Regions from separate parts of the Arthrobacter sp. Y3223065 genome, predicted to be linked through region 1. Evidence: riboswitches for the same ligand, from Rfam matches in the RefSeq annotation. Region 1 holds a riboswitch; the other holds the start of a gene.
What was found. A riboswitch is a leader RNA that binds a small molecule or an ion and turns the genes downstream of it on or off. The one in region 1 is predicted to bind cyclic di-AMP.
Positions count from the first base shown of each region.

Region 2: it holds a riboswitch for cyclic di-AMP, as region 1 does, so the genes downstream of both, AC5RUK_RS16385 (C40 family peptidase) here and AC5RUK_RS16825 (NlpC/P60 family protein) in region 1, are expected to answer to the same signal.

Region 1 covers NZ_JBNHGC010000007.1:141,428-151,220, reverse strand. The annotation lists gene serC (phosphoserine transaminase) at 1-1,066, opposite strand, end outside; gene AC5RUK_RS16835 (iron-dependent transcriptional repressor DtxR) at 1,315-2,010, shown strand; cyclic di-AMP (ydaO/yuaA leader) riboswitch at 2,109-2,321, shown strand; gene AC5RUK_RS16830 (M23 family metallopeptidase) at 2,327-3,094, shown strand; cyclic di-AMP (ydaO/yuaA leader) riboswitch at 3,212-3,385, shown strand; gene AC5RUK_RS16825 (NlpC/P60 family protein) at 3,489-4,112, shown strand; cyclic di-AMP (ydaO/yuaA leader) riboswitch at 4,451-4,625, shown strand; gene AC5RUK_RS16820 (NlpC/P60 family protein) at 4,630-5,424, shown strand; gene AC5RUK_RS16815 (HNH endonuclease) at 5,693-6,193, shown strand; gene mobA (molybdenum cofactor guanylyltransferase) at 6,190-6,891, shown strand; gene AC5RUK_RS16805 (DUF6457 domain-containing protein) at 6,943-7,221, shown strand; gene AC5RUK_RS16800 (molybdopterin molybdotransferase MoeA) at 7,218-8,387, shown strand; gene fdhD (formate dehydrogenase accessory sulfurtransferase FdhD) at 8,430-9,314, shown strand; gene AC5RUK_RS16790 (FdhF/YdeP family oxidoreductase) at 9,366-9,793, shown strand, end outside.
Region 2 covers NZ_JBNHGC010000007.1:44,176-53,968, reverse strand. The annotation lists gene AC5RUK_RS16410 (family 1 encapsulin nanocompartment shell protein) at 1-417, opposite strand, end outside; gene AC5RUK_RS16405 (ferritin family protein) at 414-881, opposite strand; gene AC5RUK_RS16400 (hypothetical protein) at 1,251-1,634, shown strand; gene AC5RUK_RS16395 (HNH endonuclease signature motif containing protein) at 1,729-3,510, opposite strand; gene AC5RUK_RS16390 (MDR family MFS transporter) at 3,717-5,249, opposite strand; gene AC5RUK_RS16385 (C40 family peptidase) at 5,627-6,544, opposite strand; cyclic di-AMP (ydaO/yuaA leader) riboswitch at 6,548-6,712, opposite strand; partial or broken gene AC5RUK_RS16380 (aldehyde dehydrogenase family protein) at 7,267-8,598, shown strand; gene glsA (glutaminase A) at 8,603-9,793, opposite strand, start outside.

The DNA of each region.
Region 1 (9,793 bases):
CGGCGACAAAGGTGGCGATGCGCAGCTGGTTGCGGCCGAGCTTGCGGTACGGCTCCACATCCACCACTCCGTTCGCACGCAGCACCTTGGCGACCGCAGCGGCATCAACTGACTCGTCGAAGTCCACCGTCGCAATGACGTTCGAACGGTGCTCCGGGTTCGCCACGTACGGGGTCGCCACCGCGGAAGCCTCCGCCCACTGGTACACCCGTCCTGCCGAATCGGCGGTGCGGCCGGAAGCGAAGTCCAGGCCCCCGTTGCCGTTTAGCCACTCGATCTGCGCATTGAGCGTGACCAAGGTGGCCAGCGCGGGCGTGTTGTAGGTCTGGTTCTTCAGCGAGTTGTCGATGGCCGTTTCAAGATTGAGGAAGTCGGGAATCCAACGATCGGTGGCACCGATCCGGGCCGCCCGTTCCACCGCTGCGGGGGAGAAGACGCCCAGCCACAGGCCGCCGTCGGAGGCGAAGTTCTTTTGGGGCGCGAAGTAGTAGACGTCGCTCTGGGTGACATCCACGTCCAGCCCGCCCGCTGCGGAGGTGGCGTCGATGAGGACCAACGCGCCGTCGTCGGCACCATTCACGCGCTGCACCGGCGCGGCCACACCTGTGGAGGTTTCGTTCTGCGCCCAGGCATAGACGTCCACGCCGGCCTCTGCCCGCGGCTCCGGCCGGGAGCCGGGTTCCGAAGTGATGATGCTCGACTCGGCCAGGAACGGGGCCTTGTTGGTGGCCGCGGCGAACTTGGAACTGAATTCGCCGAAGGACAGGTGCTGCGCCTTCTGCTCCACCAGTCCGAAGGATGCAACGTCCCAGAACGCCGTCGAGCCGCCAACCCCCAGGATGACCTCGTAACCCTCCGGCGCCTTGAAGAACGTCTTAAGCCCCTCGCGGACGCTGCCCACGAGGTTCTTCACCGGTGCCTGGCGGTGCGACGTGCCCAGCAGGTTCTGGCCGGCGGCGACCAGGGCGTCGACCTGTTCCGGACGGACCTTGGACGGTCCGGCGCCAAAGCGCCCGTCCTTCGGGAGCAGGTCGGCGGGAATGCTGATGGACTGGGTATCGCTCATGAATACCTTTCCTGGCGTGGGGGCAATGATCTCGATGGCGGTTCGCCGTTGAACGCCCGTTTCATTCTGCCCCAACGCCAAGGGCCGCCGTTAGTTGAACCCGGCATTGTTGCGTTGGCCGCATGGCGCCTCAGCCCGCGGCGTAGCTGCCGGTCGGGCACGGAAAACAGGCTAGGCTGGTGAGGGGAAAACACCCTCATGCATGCTGCTGGAGCAGCCTTTTAACCGCGCCGAGGAGCAAGAAGCCATTGACTGATCTCATCGACACTACCGAGATGTACCTGCGCACTATCCTCGAGCTCGAAGAAGAGAACATCGTTGCGCTGCGCGCCCGGATCGCCGAGCGGCTGCGCCACTCTGGCCCGACGGTTTCGCAGACGATCGGGCGGATGGAGCGGGACGGACTCGTGGTCGTCACCGGCGACAGGCATCTTGAGCTGACCGAACTGGGCCGGCGAAAAGCGACCGAAGTGATGCGCAAGCACCGGCTGGCCGAGCGGTTGCTCTCCGACGTCATCGGACTGGACTGGGCCTACGTGCATGACGAGGCCTGCCGCTGGGAACACGTGATGAGCGAGCGGGTCGAGCAGCGGCTCTACGAACTGCTGGGCAGGCCAACGGTTTCGCCGTATGGCAATCCCATCCCCGGTTTGGAAGCGCTCGGGGGCCAGCCGGCCGAAGAGTTCACCTCCGGCGTGCTCAATCTGGCACAGGCCATGGGCAGCTACACGGCCGATAAACAGGTGAGCATTGTCAGGCTGGCGGAGCCCATCCAGGTGGAGCCGGAACTGTTGCTTCAGCTGGAAGAGGGCGGCTTGAAGCCCGGCGCAAGCCTTCAACTGGAGACCGCCGGCGAGTACATTTCCGTGCGCGTGCCGGGGATCGAAGGTGCCTTGGAACTGCCTCCGGAAGTTGCCGCGCACATCTTTGTATCAATGCGATGAAACGTTGTCCCCTGAAAACACGCACCACGGATAACGGATTTATTACTTTCGGGGAGTTTTACGTATAGTTGACCGGGGTATCGAGACATCGATCCCACACCCTCCGCAAGCCGAACCCTGTCGGCGGAGGCGTGTATCCGTGAGACAGGGGCGGAGGACCCACCAAGCGGCAGTTTGTACGCTGCCTTGGGGTGAAGCCGCAGCGGGCAAAGCGTAGGTGAATCGTTCCACTCACGCTGGGTGCGGTGCGGCCGAGTTTTCTCTTGACTCGAATCCGACAGCTAACTTCGCAGGCGCTTTGGAGAGGTAAAGAATTTTGGCAGGTCACAAAGCCTCGGGACGGCGCCGTTCATCCGCCCCGGTCGAACACTCACGCCCACGTGCCGCGACACCCGGCCGCCGCCGCGCCCAGCCGGCGCCGTCGCCGGTAGCAGCAGCCGCACGCGACGTCGGGCATAAAACCGCGATCGTCGCAGCCGCGTCCGGGATGGCCCTGACAGTGATGCTCCCGACGACGGCCGGCGCCACGGCCGACGCCCCGCAGGAGGCTCCGGCCGCCAGCAGTATCTCCGCCGCCACTGAAGCGCGCCTGACGTTTGAGCGTGCCGGGCTGACCAGCAAGTTCGACCCGGACACGAAGCTGAAGCAGGTCATGGTCGCTTCCGGGAGCAACGCCAAGGTTGTCAGCAGCGAAGGTTCCCTCTCGCAGCCGATGGACGAGATGACCATGACGTCGCCGTTCGGCTACCGCGTCAGTCCGATCACCGGCTATGCCGGGGAGTTGCACACCGGCCAGGACTATGGAGCAGCCTGTGGCACTCCGGTCCACGCGGCAGCCGGCGGAACCGTCGTCGAGGCAGGCTTCCAGGTCGGCGGCGGCGGCAACCGGATCGTGGTGGACCACGGCAACGGCCTGAAGACCACCTACAACCACCTGAGCACCATCGACACGTCGGTCGGCGCCACCGTGCAGCGCGGGGAGATGGTGGGCCAAAGCGGCACGACCGGAGCCTCAACCGGATGCCACCTTCACTTCGAAGTGATGGTCAACGACAAGCTGGTGGACCCCACCGGCTGGCTGTGACCAACACGCCGTAACCGGAACGTGACACAACCCGCAAACTGTTATAAGGTTTCACCCGTGCCAGTCGCCCACAGCCTGGCACCTTCGGGCGGAATGCCGAACTCTGCCGTCGCCCGAAGTTCGTTCGCACCGATTCGCATGGCAGAGGCGGGGGAACCACTTCCCGGACATCGCACGGTGTCCTTGGGGTAAAGCCGATCAGGCCCGGGCCACCAGCCCGCACGCCGGCCGGCCGGATGAACTCCCATCCGAACCCGACAGCTCACCTCGCAGGCATTTGGGAGAGGTACAGACCGTGTCCAAGAGCATTACTGCGGGCCGCCATCGTGCGACCCCCGTCCGCACGAGCCCGCTTGAGACGATTTCCAAGGCTGTGTCCGCGAATGCGGGAACCATGGGACGTCAGGGTGCCGTGATCGCCGCCGCTACCGGCCTGGTTTTGACCGGTACCATCCCGGCCCAGGCTGTCAGCGCTGACCGAGGGGTCGACGCCCCGGCCCGCGTGCAGGTGGAAGCCGTGCAGGCCTCCGCAGCCGTGAAGCTGACCTTCGAACGTGCCGGGATCACCTCCACCCCCGCGCCGGAGGCAGTTGTTCAGGCCGTCTCCAACGAGATCACCCCCACGACCGGCAACGACGCCGGGTCGAACGAAACCAAGACCATCAAGAAGGCCGACGAGGCTGCCGCCAGCGGAGCCGCCGGCGCCATCGTCGCGGCCGCTTACGGCCAGATCGGTGTCGGCCAGGACTGCACCGCCCTGGTCGAGAACGCCCTGCGCGCGGCAGGCTTCGCGGTGGGCGACCTTGCCCCCGCACAGTTCTTTGCCTACGGCACGCAGGTGTCCACCCCGCAGCCGGGCGACATCATTTACTACGCTAACGGCGGTGCCGGTGTGGCTCACGTGGCTATTTACGTCGGCAACGGCCAGGCCATCCACGGCGGCTGGGCGGGCTACAACACCGTCCTGGGCAGCGCCTACATCGGTTCCGGCCCGGTCTTCATCCGTCCGGCAGGCTAATCCCTTCCTTCCACGGTCTTGTTCTCGCGGCGCGTCCTTCGGGGCGCGCCGCGGCCGTTAACGGCGCCTGGACCACCTGAACAGAAACGGAGCGCGGAAGACCTGGGCGGAAACGGAGCGCGGAAACCGTCCGGAGCCGCGAGGCCCCACGCGGCACCCTTCGTACCAGCACCATCCCGGAACCGTCCGGAAGCACGGCCCGCGGCCTCCCGTAATCAAAACATCACCGCGCCGTGATCAGAATGTGACAATGCGTGATTGATCGTATACGCTCTAACGCGTGCCAGTTGCCAAACGGCTGGGACCTCCGGGTGGATTGCCGAGCTCTGCCACCGTCCGGAGTCCGTTCGCAAAAACTTCGCGGGCAGAGGCGGGGGAACCAATTCCGGGTTTCGTACAGGAACCCTTGGGGTTAAGTCGCTAGCACTCTCAGGCTTTGCCGGAGAGGGCTGCGGCCGGATGCACTCCCATCCGAATCCGACAGCTCACCTCGCAGGCATTGGGAGAGGCCTTTAACGTGTTCAATGACACCGCTACGGGGCGCCACCGCGCCGTTTCCGTCCGCACCAACCCGCTGGAGACGATTTCCAAAGCCGTCTCGTCCAATGCCGGATCCATGGGTCGCTCAGCAGCCGTCATCGCTGCCGCGTCCGGACTGGCCCTGACCGCCGCGGTTCCCGCGCAGTCAACCACCATCGAACGCACCGCATCCACCGTGTCCGTTCCCAGCCGCGTGCAGGTGGACACCGTCCAGGCTTCGAGTGCCGTCGAGCTGACCTTCTCGCGTCCCGCCATCAAGTCCACTCCGGCCCCGGAGCCGGAGCCTGTTGTCGAAGCCGTGGCCGAAGAAGTGGCCCCGGTCGTCGAGGAGGCCGCAGGCGCAGCACAGGGCGCCGTCCAAGCCCCCGCTCCCGCGGTCGAGGTCAAGGCCGCCGCCGCCGCCCCCGCAGTCAAGGCGGAGCCGGCCAAGGCCGAAGCTTCCGCCGGCGGAGTAGCCTCCACCCTGGTGTCCTCCGCGTACGGCCAGATCGGCATCTCGCAGGACTGCACCGCCATGGTGGAGAAGGCCCTGCGCGCCGCCGGATTCTCGGTGGGCGACCTCGCCCCCGCGCAGTTCTTCAGCTACGGCACCCAGGTTTCCACCCCGCAGCCGGGCGATCTGCTGTACTACTCCGACGGCGGTGCCGGCGTCGCGCACATCGCCATCTACGTGGGCAACGGCCAGGCCATCCACGGCGGCTGGACCGGCTACACCACCGCATTGGCCAGTGCGGACGTCGGATCCGGCTATGTAGCCATCCGCGTCAACTAGGCATCAGCCTTCCCGGTCCCCAGGACCGACCCCCGGCCCCGGCACACGCTCACAGCGTGCACCGGGGCCGGCGGCGTTGTTGCGGCGGATAGGCGCCCACGAACCAGCCGCTAGACCGCTGGCGGCATCATCCCGACGGCCCACAGGCGGTAAAAAGTTAGCGCAGAACGCACCCGCCGTCATACTCTTTGACTGTCAGTGCAGAAAATCCAGTCCCGGACCGGGATCTGAAGCACCGGTCGGGTTGGCCAGACCTAGAGGAATGTGCATGCGCACACTCGTTCTGAATGCTGGTTACGAACCCCTGGCGGTTGTCACCTTCCGCCGGGCGCTGCTTCTTGTGCTCACCGGAAAAGCCAGCGTGATTGCCGAAGACGGAGACCCCGTCGTCGGCCCCAACGACATCCTGGGCCGTCCCTCGGTCATCCTGCTCAACCGCTACATTAAGATGCCGTACAACAAGAACGCCGCGGTGACCCGCCGCGGCGTCCTGCGCCGCGACAACCATCTCTGCGCTTACTGCGGCAAGACGGCCACCACGGTGGACCACGTCAAGCCCCGGTCGCGCGGGGGAGAAGACAGTTGGGAGAACCTGGTGGCCTGCTGCCTGCGCTGCAACAACGCCAAGGGCGACCGCACGCTGGCCCAAATGGGCTGGAGCCTGCGCTTCACGCCCCGGCCGCCCAGCGGCGCCCGCTGGCGGATCCGCGACCTGGACCGTCCTGCCCCGGCCTGGAGCCAGTTCCTCGACACCCATACCGCCGCGTGACGGCTCCGGTTTTCGACGCAGTCGTGCTGGCCGGCGGCCGTTCCTCGCGCTTGGGAGGCAGCCCCAAGGCGCTGTTGCAGCTCGACGGAGTTACCTTGTTGCGCCGCACGCTGGAGGCTGTCCGCGGGGCCCAGCGGATCTCCGTCGTCGGCCCCGATGACCTGTCGGAGGAAGTGGAAGCTTTCCGCCGCACGGCCGCCCCGCAGCCGCTTCGGCTGAAGCTCACCCGGGAAGACCCGCCGTTCTCCGGACCGGCGGCGGGCATTGCTGCGGGAATCCAGGCGCTGGTCAAGGACGACGACGGCGGTGCCTCCGGGCGGGTCCAGGACGGCGACGGCGGTGCCTCCGTGCGGGCGCCGTTCACGCTGCTCTTTGCCTGCGACATGCCGATGCTGGCCGGGCTGCCGGAACTGCTGCTGCGCCACGCCGTCCTTCGGCCGGAGGCCAGGCTCTGGATCCCGGTGGACGCCGACGGCAGACAGCAGCCGCTGGCTTGCTGCGCGGACAGCGCCGCGTTGGAGGCGGCGGTGCGGAACGCCGGGGGAGCCGCCGGGCTGGCCGGCCAGCCGGTCCGGCGGCTGCTCGGCGGCCTGCCGGCTGCCGAGATCCGGCTCGAGGGTCCGTCAGGGGACCACACCTCCGACGTCGACACTTGGCAGGACGCGGGCCGCTTTGGCATTGCCCGGCCCGCCCCGTAGCCTGAAACAAACGTTGTACAAAGCCCGCGCACGGGCGGATCGGAGGCCATTGTGTCCGGAGCGGCCGAAAAGCTCTCCCCGTATGTCAGCGAACTGCTCCAGGCGCTGGAAATCGAGGACACGCCGGTTGACATCGACGCCGTGCTGGGACTGGCCGGCGTCGCGGCGCACAGTGTGGTCCGCCCGGCGGCGCCACTGACGACCTTCGTGGTGGGGTACGCCGCCGGCCTGGCCGCGGCCACCGGACAGGCCACACCCGAGGTGGCCATGCGTGCGGCCTCCCGCGTGGCCGACGAAGTGGCGCGCCGGCACGGCGCAGTGCAGGAGTGAGCGGCTCCGGCCTTCGCTGGGACGATGCCCGGGGCGCAGCCTACACCGCCGGCAAAGAAGCGGGGCGGCCGCACCCCGCAGACGTAGAGTTGGCCGCCTGCGCCGGCCGCACGCTGGCCCGCGATCTGACGGCGCTGGTGCCGGTCCCGCATTACGCGTCCTCCGCCATGGACGGCTGGGCCGTCGCCGGCACCGGGCCCTGGCGGCTGGTGCCGACCGGCAGCGCCTTGCGGCCCGGGCTGGCCGCCCCGGTCGTCACCGGAGGGCTGATCCCCGAGGGCACGGACAGCGTGCTGCGCAGTGAATGCGGGGCCGCGGCGACGGACCGGCTGGAGCTGTGTGCGGGCACGGACGGGCGGGAACTGGCCCCCGGGCGGCACATCCGTCCGGCCGGCGAGGAGACCGCCGCCGGCGCCGTCGTGGTCTCCGCCGGCACCGTGCTGACCCCTGCGCATCTGGCCGTCGCGGCGGTGTGCGGCCACGATGTGCTCCCCGTTGCCCCCGTGCCGCAGGTTTCCCTGCTGTTGACCGGCGACGAGGTCGTCACCTCCGGCATACCGGCACCGGGCCGGGTCCGGGACACGTTCGGACCCACGCTGCCGGCGATCATCGCCCGGCTCGGCGGCCGGGTGATGGACAGCCGGCGGCTGCCCGACGACTTCGCTGCCACCGAGGAAGCCATCGCCGGCTGCGCCGGCGACGTCGTCATCACCACCGGCGGAACCGGCCACTCCTCCGCCGACCACCTGCGCCGGGTGCTGGACGCGGACGGCGCCACGATCCTGGTCCCGTCCATCCGGATGCGCCCGGGGCATCCGGCACTGCTGGCCCGGCTGGCCGACGGCCGGCTGCTGGTGGGGCTGCCGGGCAATCCGCTGGCCGCCATGATGGCGCTGCTGACCCTGGCGGCTCCGCTGCTGGCGGGCATGACCGGCCGGCCGCTGGCCCGGTTGCGCACCGTGCCCGCCGGAACTGCCATGCCGCCGCTGCACGACCAAGACCGGCTGCTGCCCTACGGCCTGTCACCGGACGGGGGCGCCGTCCCCGCGGACCGCATCGGTTCGGCCATGATGCGGGGACTGGCGGCCGCGGACGGCGTGATGGTGGTGCCCGCCGCCGGCGCCGAGCCCGGCGAACAGCTGCCTGCCCTCGACCTGCCCTGGTAATGGGTGCCTTACCCTTGTTACAAGGCAGTAGAGGAGAACTTCATGGGCCGCTTGACGCAGCGCCGCAAGGTGCTCAAACTCAGTCTCGATGCGCCGGCGCGCCGCCGCGAGGACGTGATGGCGGTGGAAGAGCCGCTGGAAATCCGGCTGGCCGGCCGCGCGTTCTCGATTACCATGCGCACCCCGGGTGACGACTTCGACCTGGTGGCCGGCTTCCTGGTCTCCGAGGGCATCGTCTGGTCGCCCGAACACCTCGTTTCGATGCGCTTCTGCGCCGGCGAGGACGAGGACGGCCGGCAGACCTTCAACGTGGTGGAGGCCCAGTTGGCGCCCGGGGTGGCGCTGCCGGATCCGCGGCTGGACCGGCAGGTGGTCACCAGCAGCGCGTGCGGCATCTGCGGCACCGCCTCGATTGACGCCGTGAGCAAGCGCTCCCGTTTCCCGCTCCAGAATGACGACGGCGGAGCCTCCCCGGGCGCGGACGGCGCCGGCGGGGGCGGCGAAGTACCGCTGGACATCCTGCTGCAGTTGCCCGACCGGCTGCGCGAACAGCAGCAGGTGTTCGAGCGCACCGGCGGCGTCCACGCGGCCGGCCTGTTCAGCGTGGAGGGCGACCTGCTCTGCCTGCGTGAAGACGTGGGCCGCCACAACGCGGTGGACAAGGTCGTGGGCTGGGCGCTGCGCGAGGGGCGGTTGCCGCTGCGGAACACGGTGCTGCAGGTCTCCGGCCGGGCGTCGTTCGAACTCGTCCAGAAGGCCTATCTCGCGGGTATCCCCGTCCTGTCGGCCGTGAGCGCGCCGTCCTCGCTCGCCGTCGAACTGGCGGAAAAGGTGGGGCTGACGCTGGCCGGTTTCAGCCGCGGACGCAGCATTAACGTGTATGCGCACCCCGGGCGGGTCGGCGCCGCCGTCGGACATTTGGTGTAAGACTCGCCGAGCGTGTCGGAGAACCGGTGTGAGCCGGGATACATTAGGGGTATGACTCGTCCCGGACCCGTGAATGACATTGATGAAAGCACCCTGAAGGTCAAGGAACCGAAGAAGGCCGCCGCCGGTCTTTCGGCTGTAAAGGTTGCGCTGGAGCGCGGCATTGAGCAGGCCGGCGTCGTCCGCACCGCCCGGTCGCTGCTCAGGATCAACCATCGTGGCGGCTTCGACTGCCCGGGCTGCGCCTGGCCCGAATCCATCACCGGGCCGCGCAAGCCGGCCGAGTTCTGCGAAAACGGCGCCAAGGCCGTGGCGGAGGAGAACACCAAGCGCACCGTCACGCCCGAGTTCTGGGCGCGCCACTCCATCGAAGAGCTCTCCACGAAGACCGAGTACTGGCTGGGCCAGCAGGGCCGGATCACCGAACCGGTCATCATCCGCGAGGGCGAGACGCACTACTCGCCGATCTCGTGGGCGGA
Region 2 (9,793 bases), 97 kb from region 1:
GGTGGCGCTCGTGACCCCCTCAATGCCCACCTGTCTCCAGCCGTGAAATACGGCCGCGTTCTCTGCGATGGCAATTTGCATTGCCGCCTCGGCCAAGTCCGTCAGGTCCACATCGGCCGCACCGCGGTCATGGTCAAGCAGTTCCAACCGGGAAACCTTGAAAGGTGCCCGCACCTCTACCAAGGGAAGCACCCCGCGCCGTCGCGTCGTCACGCCGTCGGCCAATGCCGGCCCCGTGATGCTTTCGGTGCGTCCGAGGTTTGTGGCTGAATACTCCCAGCCGAATGGACCAGCGAAATCCACCATCTTGCGGGCGCCGAGGGCCACGGTGAGTCGCTCCTTGGCTTCCCGGTCCAACAGCGTCCATCCACCGTCGGAAATTGGGGCATGCTCGCGCAGCAGGTGATTGATGGTCATGAGAAGTCCTCCTTAAGGCTGCCGATTCCCAGCGACGAATCAGAACCGGCCGGCCCGCGGCGAGGGTATGTACGAGTTTCCGCCCCCGACGGAGAGCGGCCAGCGGGCCCATGGGCAGAGACTGGAATCGGCAGCTCCGGGCCTGTACCGGCCGCCGCTGCCGCCTCGGCCGCTCCGCCGTTGGTCACGATATCGCCGCCTTGGAACAAGGTGCCCTGGGCAATTTGGCGCCATTTAGGCTTCCGCCGAAGCAGGAACTCCAAGTCCATGCTGAAATGTTTGAACTCCTCGGCCAGGGAATCCTCCATGATGGCGACAGATTCCGGGTCTTTCTCCAGCGACATCCGTTGTTCGTACCAGCCGATGGCCTCGGCTTCCTCTGTCAGGTTGGCGCACATCCGCGCAAAGGTCCGCGTCTCGGCGGAGAGCTCAGCGGCGGGTTCGTGATACTGGTCAAAGCCCATCTGGATTCCTCCGTGAGGTTGTGCCTCTTTGCCAGCGTAGCCACGGCCCCGCTGGCTGACTACCCTTGACGCAGGCCCCGGTGAGTGCGGTCGCGCCGCAGATGATCGCTTGGGCTAGGCACGGATCGGCGGAGCTGTTTAAGCACGCCGGCAAGTACACGGCGGACTGCTAGGGGGCAACCCGGCGACGCTGATCGCGTCGTCGACGCACGAGCCAGATCTGCAGTCCGCGCTATGTGGTCAGTCGTCTCGCCCGGTCCACGCCCGCTCTTGCCCGCGCCAAGTTTGCGCCCGGTGTTGTCCGCACGGGGCTACCCCCCAGCCCTGACCCCGCACAGGAACCCAACCGCGGCATAGTAAAGTTGCAGGGTGATTCGTCGAAACTCCGCACTGCTCATGCTGCCACTCGTCGCTCTGCTTGCTACCGGGTGTGCACAGGTCGAACAGGCCGCCTCCGACGCCATCGACCAAGCCGCCAGCTCTGCTTCCGAGGCCGTGAACCAAGCCGCGTCCAACATGGCCAACGCAGCGGTCGGGGAAGCAGTCAAGCAGGTGTGCGCCCCGATTCAGGACGGCAGCATCGGTGCAGAGGAACAGGAGATGCTCGCGGGCCTGGTTTCCGCAGCAGGAGCAGCCGGCGTTCCCGCCGAGATCATCGGCCCGATGTCGCAGATCGCCGAATCCGGCGACCAGATCCCGGCAGACGCCATGGCCTCCATGCAGCAAGCCTGCGACAACAACGGCGCTGGGTAGTTAGACAACCGCCTGGCTACTCCCAACCGCTCTTGCGCGGAATGGGAAAGCCTTAGGCCGGCTGCGGCGCGGGGGCCGGCGACAACGCCAGCTATCAGAACGGGGGAGTTTCAGGCTGGGCCGGCCAACCGTCAAATGGACTGGAACTTCTGCCGGGCGCAATGGCTCCCGCGGTGCTGTCCATCCCGATATCGAGTTCCGACTGCAACGGGACCTTCAGCGGACCCGAAGGGCGGACCGGCGTCCTGAGGACCGCCGCGTCAGAGTCTAATAGGCCTCCACCAGGTGAAGGGCCGCTCCACTGACCGGAGCCTGAGCCCACCGCCGCCGGCTCCGGCAGGCGTTCGGGCAGCCGCGCGTCCTTTAACCACACGTGGTTGCGGAGCGGCTTTTGAGCCGGGTCGACACTGAGCGGCGGTACGAACCAAGCCACGCCCTTGCTCACCTCGACCCGCCAATCTCCTTGATGCAGCAAATGATGGTGGTACCCGCAGACCAAGACGCCATTGTCGACGGAGGTCGGACCACCCTTCTCAAACCACTGGATGTGATGCACTTCCGTCCAAGGAGAGGGCGCTGTACAGCCGGGGAAGGCACAACCTCCGTCCCTGGCAGTGATCGCCAGCCGCATGTACTTCGGAAACAGCCGCTGGGATTGGCCAACATCCAAAATCGCACCCGTGCCGGAGAGGATCACCGGGATGATGTCGGCATCGCAGGCTATCCGCCTAATGGTCTTGGCGCTCAGCGGTCCGGAGAAGGTGCTGGTGCCCGGACGTCCAACTTCGGCTGCCAGGTCCTTGTAGTCGATGGTGACCAGAAGCTGTGGGCGGCGACCGCCAGCGGCTGGCAGCAGGTCCGTGGTGAGAGCGACTTTGCAAGCACCAATGAGTCCGTCGAGCTGCTTCTGCTGGCGGGTACGCCCGTCCTCTGCCGTCTGGCTAACTAAAGCGTCCGGTCCGTTGTCCTGAGCGCCTGTGGTGACGAAGTCATCGGCGTTATCGGTGGCGCCGTTCAACTGAGAGTCTGTGCCGGGTGCGTCAACCGCTTCAAACCCTACTGTCCCGGCTGTGGCCGTCCCTTCCCTCAAGCGGGGGTTTGTGGCGGTGTTGTAAACGGTTGCAAGAACCTCGTTCTGCTCATCGGTGGCGTTAATTTCGTAGCAGTGCAGGCCGTTGCGCCGCCCGCGGTAGAACAGGCCCTGGCGTGCTTTGAGCTCGGCAGGCCCGAGGTCGGCTCCGGCTGGGTTGAGGCCGCCCTCCCAGTGCCGGATCAGCAGCCTCAGCGAATCGGTGTCGTAATCGGAGGCATGCTGAACCAGTGCCTCTTCCATCTCGCGGAGCTGTTCCGGGTCGGCGGTGCGACGCAGCCCGTCGACAGCCTTCCGGATCAGAGTTGCGGCCTGGCCGGAGACCATTCCTTCCTCCATTGCACGTGCGAGCACCGGCAGCCTGGGCGGCGCAACAGGCTTGCCCTGAGGAGCCGGGCGGGCTTCGGTGGCTTCCGCGAGTTGGAACCGTCGAGCGGCCTCCTGCCGTGGAATGCCGAGCTTCGCCCGCAGATAGTCTTCGTTCGTTTTGTAGGCGCCGCGCATACGATGATTCGGTTCTTCGGGGTCATGCGGCTTGTCCGTCTCTCCGACGGCGGCGATGTTTTGCGCCTTGATGATGCCCGCCATGATCAGCTGGGTTTGGCCAACGATGTTGGCCAGCTCTTCTACCTGTGCCGCCGTCTGGGCCACCGACCTGGTACTGCGTGTCAGCCCGCCGTTCCTCAGACGATTATTCAGTTCACTGATCTCGGCGCGGATCCGGGCCAGCAGGACGGAATCATCCTGCCCTGCTCCCGGAGCCTCATCGAGCGCGTCGATCGTCATAAATACAGCCTATGAAGCCCCCGAACAGGGTAGGAGAAGCAGGTGCCGGTATGTGGATGAAAAGTTCGTGGGGCTTTCTGTGGAGAAGAAGTGGACGGCACTCGGGCAAGGGTGTCGAGAACCAGGCGTTCTCAAGGCGTGCCCGGGCCTCACGCTCCAGCGCGGCGGGCCTCCCGCTTCAGATCCCGGCCGAAGAACCTCCGCTTTCAGCCGGCGACGGGCGCGCCTTCCAGGGCCGCCGCATCCTCGGCGGGCTCCTCCACCGGTTTCCGGATGAAGAACGCGGCCACCACGGCCACGATCGAGATGAAGGCGCCGGTCAGGAAAGCCATCCGCACTCCGCCCGCCACCGCCGTCGTCGATGCCGCGCCTTCGGCGGAAAGAACACCTGCCTGCATGGACATGACGGTGACGAACATGGCGGTGCCTGCTGCCCCGGCCACTTGCTGCACGGTGCCGATGACGGCGCTTCCGTGCGAGTACAGCTGCCGCCGCACCGACCCAAGACCAGCGGAAAACAGCGGCGTGAACAGCAGCGCCAGGCCCACACTGAGCACGATGTGTGCCGCCAGCAGTGTCAGCGGGGTGGTGTTCTCGCTGACCGTGGACAAGAACCAGAGCACGGCGCTGACCACCGTCGTCCCCGGCACCAGCAGCACCCTGGGGCCGAACCTGTCATAGAGCCGTCCAACGGGCGGGGCCAGCAGGCCCATCAACAGCCCGCCCGGCAGCAGCATCAACCCGATCTGCAGCGGCTCGAGCCCCAGGACCTGCTGCATATATATAGGGAGCAAAATGATGGTGCCGAACAGTGCGGCCATGCTGACAGCCATCAGCCCGACGGACACGGAGAAGTTGCCGGAGCGGAACGTCCGCAGGTCCAGCAACGCCTTGTCCGAGCGCTGCAGGCGAACCTGGCGCAGCAGGAAAACGAGCAGTCCCACGCCGCCGACCGCGAATGCAGCCCACATGGCGGCACCCGAAGCAGGCCCCGCCGTCGTTGTTCCGTGCCCGGAGCCGACCTGGCTGAGGCCGTAGATCAGCCCGCCGAAACCGATGGCGGAGAGCGCCACGGACGGCAGGTCCAGCGGCACCGGCCGGGGCTCGGTCACGTTCTGGATCCGCCGGTTGCCGACCGCCAGCATGCCCAGCGCGATCGGCAGCACCAACCAGAACATCCAGCGCCAGGACAGGGTGTTGAGGATGATGCCGGAAATGGTTGGACCGATGGCCGGCGCCACCGAAATGACAATCGAGACGTTGCCCATGGTCTTGCCGCGGTCTTCGGCCGGCACCAGGTTCATCAGCGTGGTCATCAGCAGCGGCATCATGATCGCCGTGCCCGATGCCTGGACCACGCGGGCCACCAGCAGCACCTCGAACCCCGGGGCCAGCGCGGCCAGCAGGGTTCCCGCGGAGAACAGCGCCATCGAAGCAGTGAAAACCTGACGCGTGGTGAAACGCTGCAGGAGGAATCCGGTCACCGGAATGACCACCGCCATTGTCAGCATGAACGCCGTGGTCAGCCACTGGGCCGCGCGGGCGCTGATGCCGAGGTCATCCATCAACTCGGTCAGCGCCACAGACATGATGGTTTCGTTCAGGATCACCACGAACGCAGAGACCAACAGGATGCCAATCACGCGGCGGTTCCGGCGCGATTCATCAGCCGTCAACCCTCGGCCGTTGGAGGATCCGGGCCGCGCCGAGGCTCTTTTCGTCGACGGTTCTTTATTCACGGGAGAATCCTCGGGGGGAGTTCGTGCTGTTGCGGGCGGCCGAAAATAGCCCTAGAACGCCGAGTCTACGGCAGAGTAGTAGCTTAACCTGCCCCCGCTGACTCCTATTCCCAGAGCGCGGCAACCGCAAATAAACAACGACGCCGATGCTCGCCGCCGGGAGAAAACCTCCGACCGGCGGGGGAGGGCGCAGCGTGAAGAGTTCTCAATCGGGTCCCCTTAAAGAGGAGAAGCCCCGCCGCGTGATACGAGAGGAGGCGAAGTCCTGCTGCGCGTTAAGAGAGGAGAAGCCCCGCCGGCGCATGGCCGACGAGGCTTCCCTGTGATCCTGGAACGGCCGTTGGGGGGAATAGCCGTTCCAGGGGCATGAGGGGTGGTTACATCGTGTAGTAACCGGTAACGGGCATGGCGTTCACGTCGTGCACCATGGTGCCCTGGCTCGGGTTCAGGGCGCTGATCATCTTGCCGTCGCCCAAGTAGATACCCGTGTGGCCGCCGCCGTTCTGCACCACCAGGTCGCCCGGCTTCGGGTTGCTGGTCGGGGTCAGGGCGCTGCCCTGGTGCTGGCTGAGGCGGGGCAGGTCGACGCCAGCCTGGGCGTAGACCCACTGGGTGAAGCCGGAGCAGTCCCAGCCGGCGGTGGAGGTGCCGCCCCAGACGTACGGCGTGCCCTGACCGGACATGGCGATGTCCACGATGCTCTGGTTGCCGCTGGTGGAGGCGGGCTTGATGTCGGCGCTGGCCAGCGAGACCGTCGCGGCGTCTGTCGACGCAGCCAGGGTCGTAGCGGCCCCGCCGTTACCCTGGGCTGCCTGGCCGCCACCGGACTGAGTGCCCTGCGCGGATCCGGTCAGCGCGATCTGGTCGCCCGGGTAAATGATGGAGTAAACGCCCAGGCCGTTGATGGCCAGCACGTCCTGCACATTTTTGCCGTACTGGGCGGCAATCGTGCCGACGGTGTCGCCCGCGACCACGGTGTGCGTGGTGGCACCGGAAGCAGCACCGGCGTCGGCAGTGGAGCTGGTAACCGAAGCGCGCTCCACCTCGAAGCCGGCGTTGGCCGGAGCGGCAACGGTGCCGGTTGCGTCGGCGGCACCGTAGGTCGGGACGGTGACATCGGCGGCAGCGTTGGCCGGCAGGCCGGCACCCAGCATCAGGCCACCGGCGGCCGTGACCACGGCGGCGCCGCGGCCGACGGTGCCGGCGCGGGATGAGACGGCGTGGGACAGACCGGCCACGGTGGTGTTGCGGACCGGGGTGGCACGGTGGCGTGCGCGATTGTTTTTGAGCAGCAAGAAGATACCTCTCCCAATGCCTGCGAGGTAAGCTGTCGGGTTCGGGTGGGAGTCACCCGGCCGTGCGGCAGCGCGGTGTGCACTCCGTACGGCTTAACCCCAAGAGCCCCAAGAGGGGCCCGGAAAGTGGGTCCCCCGCCTCTGCCAGATGTCTAGCGAACGAACCCGGAAAGGCTGGCAGAGCTAGGCAATACCCTCCGAGGACATCAGCGGATGATCGCCGATGTGTTGAAAACAGTACATAACGGTTCGATAACTGTCCAAGCCCTGAAATTTACCTGTGGATAACCTGAGAGTCACCGAATGACACCGGCTTCCTGCTCCGGATTCAGGCGCAGTCGAGGGCGGTGGGGAGTACATCGGCGGGAACAAAATGGCCTCGTTCGCACCGCTTTCTTGTGCCCTGGCGCCTTGAAGAGTGGGGAGCATCACGGCCGTCGTTGATCCGGGCCGCTCTCCCCTGCAACAGGGCGGCCATTGTCCGAGCACGACGGCGGGAGTAGGCTCCGCCTTATCCGGGCCGCGGGGACGGCCGGCGCTTCGGCTGTGGCCGGCGGCGTGGCCCAGCCACTTCGGAAAGGAATGAGCGCCATGCCCATCACGCGTGAGTTGATCATCAACGGCGAGCACGTCCCGGCAGCCTCCGGCAGGACCACCGAGGACATCAACCCCTACACGGCGAAGCCTTCGCCACCGTTGCGGCCGCCGGGCCGGAAGATGTCACGCGAGCGGTCGACGCGGCGTCGGCGGCCTTCGACGCGTGGGCCGCGACGCCTCCCACCCAGCGGGCGAAGATCTTCCTGAAAGCTGCCGACCTGTTTGAAGACCGGATGCAGCAGGGCATCGAGTTGATGGCTGGCGAAGTGGGTGGTGTGGCGGTCTGGGCCGGTTTCAACGTCCAGTTGGCCGCCAACATCCTGCGCGCGGCAGCGGCAGCCACCACCGCACCTCGTGGCGACGTGCTGGCCACCGACCTGCCCGGCAAGTTCTCGTTCTCCGTCCGGCAGCCCTACGGCGTGGTGGCGGCGCTGTCTCCGTGGAACGCGCCGTTCATCCTGGGCATGCGGGCCATGGCCATCCCGATGGCCGTCGGAAACACCGTGGTGCTCAAGCCCAGCGAGGACGCGCCGCTGGCCTGCGGCCTGTTCCTGGCGGACGCATTGCTGGACGCGGGCCTGCCCGCTGGGGTGCTGAACGTCATCACGAATGACCGGGCGGACGCGAACGATGTGGTGAGCACCCTGATCTCCGACCCCCGCGTGCGCAACGTGAACTTCACTGGTTCCACCAAGGTGGGACGCATCATCGGCACGCTGGCGGCGCAGAACCTGAAGCCTGCGGTGCTTGAGCTCGGCGGCAAGAACTCCCTGATGGTGCTCAAAGACGCGGACGTCGACTACGCCGTGCAGGCGGCGACCTTCGGCGCGTTCATGAACGCCGGGCAGATCTGCATGTCGGTGGACCGCGTGATTGTGGACCGCAGCATTTCCGAGGAGTTCTCGAGCCGGTTCGCGGAGAAAGTCGCCACGCTGCCCACCGGGGACCCGATGAAGCAGGACACGGTGATCGGACCGCAGGTCACCCAGGCCTCGGCGGACCGGCAGTACGCACTGATCGACGACGCCGTGTCCAAGGGCGCAACGGTGCTGGCCGGCGGCGGGAAGGCGGCCCAAGCCGTGGTGCCCGCGACGGTGCTCTCCGGGATCACCGAGGAGATGCGGATCTACGACGAGGAGATCTTCGGTTCCGCGACCACCATCATGGAGGTGGACGGCCCGGAACAGGCGGTGAAGCTGGCGAACGACACGAACTACGGCCTGACCTCCGGTGTCATCACGGAGAACCTGGCCGAGGGCATCGAGGTGGCGCAGCGGCTCAAGACCGGCATTGGCCACGTCAACGACCAACCGGTGCTGGATGAACCGATGGCCCCGTTCGGCGGCATCCAGGAGTCGGGCTACGGCAAGTTCGGCGGGCAGGCCGGCATCAATTCGTTCACCGAGGAGCGCTGGATCACCATCCAGCAGAACGGGCACGCGCAGTACCCGTTCTGAGCCTTTAGTCGCGGATGCGCACGGCCGTTTCGCGCATGTAGCGGTCCACGTGCGCGTAGGCGTCGCGGGTCAGGGCTTTCCAAAGTTCGACGGCGAGGCGCGGGTTTTCGCTCTCCAGGCGGCTCATGGTTTCGGCCGGGAGGAGCCTGACCCGAACCGGACCATCGGCGCGCACGGTGGTTTCCTGCCGGTCCGCGCTGCCCAGCGCCATTTCGCCGAACGTCATGCCGGCGCTGAGGGTGGTGAGTTTGACCCTGGTGTTCCCCGGCCCGGTGGAGGTGGTGGTAACGCGGCCGGACAGGATGAAATAGACCCCGGCGAAGCGCTGGCCGACCCGGCGAATGAGCTCGCCGTCGTCATAGCTGCGTTCTTCCATCAACTCCGCGAGCGCGGCGGAGTCCTCGGGGTCCAGCGGGCTGAGCGCAGGGGAATCGGCCACGTCCACCGTGGCGGGCCTGCAGAGCTCGTCGCCATAGGCGGCGATCAACCGGTTTTCGGCGAATTCGACGGCGGTGCTGCGGGTGGCGAACGACGGCACCGGCCGCCCGGAGTCTTCGAACCGCTGCGCCAGGGCGCCCTCGCCGTCGATCATCACCAGTTCGCGCCCGGCGTCCGCGAGCGAGGCCCGAAGCTGCTCCAGCATGTCCAGGGCGACCGGGGCGGTTTCATCCACCCGGCGCATGTCCAGGATGACAAGTTCCACCGACTCGTCCAGGTCGCTGACCTCGCGCACCATGGATTCCGTGCCGGCGAACAACAGGTCCCCGTTCAGCTCGATGACTCGGGCGCGGTGCCCGTTGGCGCGCAGCACCTCTGCGGCCTCGTCGTTGCGGCGGATCCCGGACGGGGCATCGGTGATGTCGTAGCTGGCGCGGATGGCGTTCCGGCCGGTGCGCGCGGCCCGGACGAAGTGCAGCCCCATGTCGTGGGAGATCCGCCGGCTGGCCGCCACCCCGCGCACGCTGCTGCCGTGGTCGTCCAGCGGCGGCGAATAAACTGCCAGCCCCAACTGACCCGGCAGCACCGCGAGCAGGCCGCCGCCGACCCCGGACTTTGCCGGCATGCCCACGTCCGAGAGCCACGCGCCGGCGTCGTCGTACATTCCGCAGGTAGCCATCACGGAGAGGACCCGTTCCTCCACCTCCAGGTCCAGCACCTGCTTGCCGGTGAGCGGGTTGGTGCCGCCGTTTGCCAG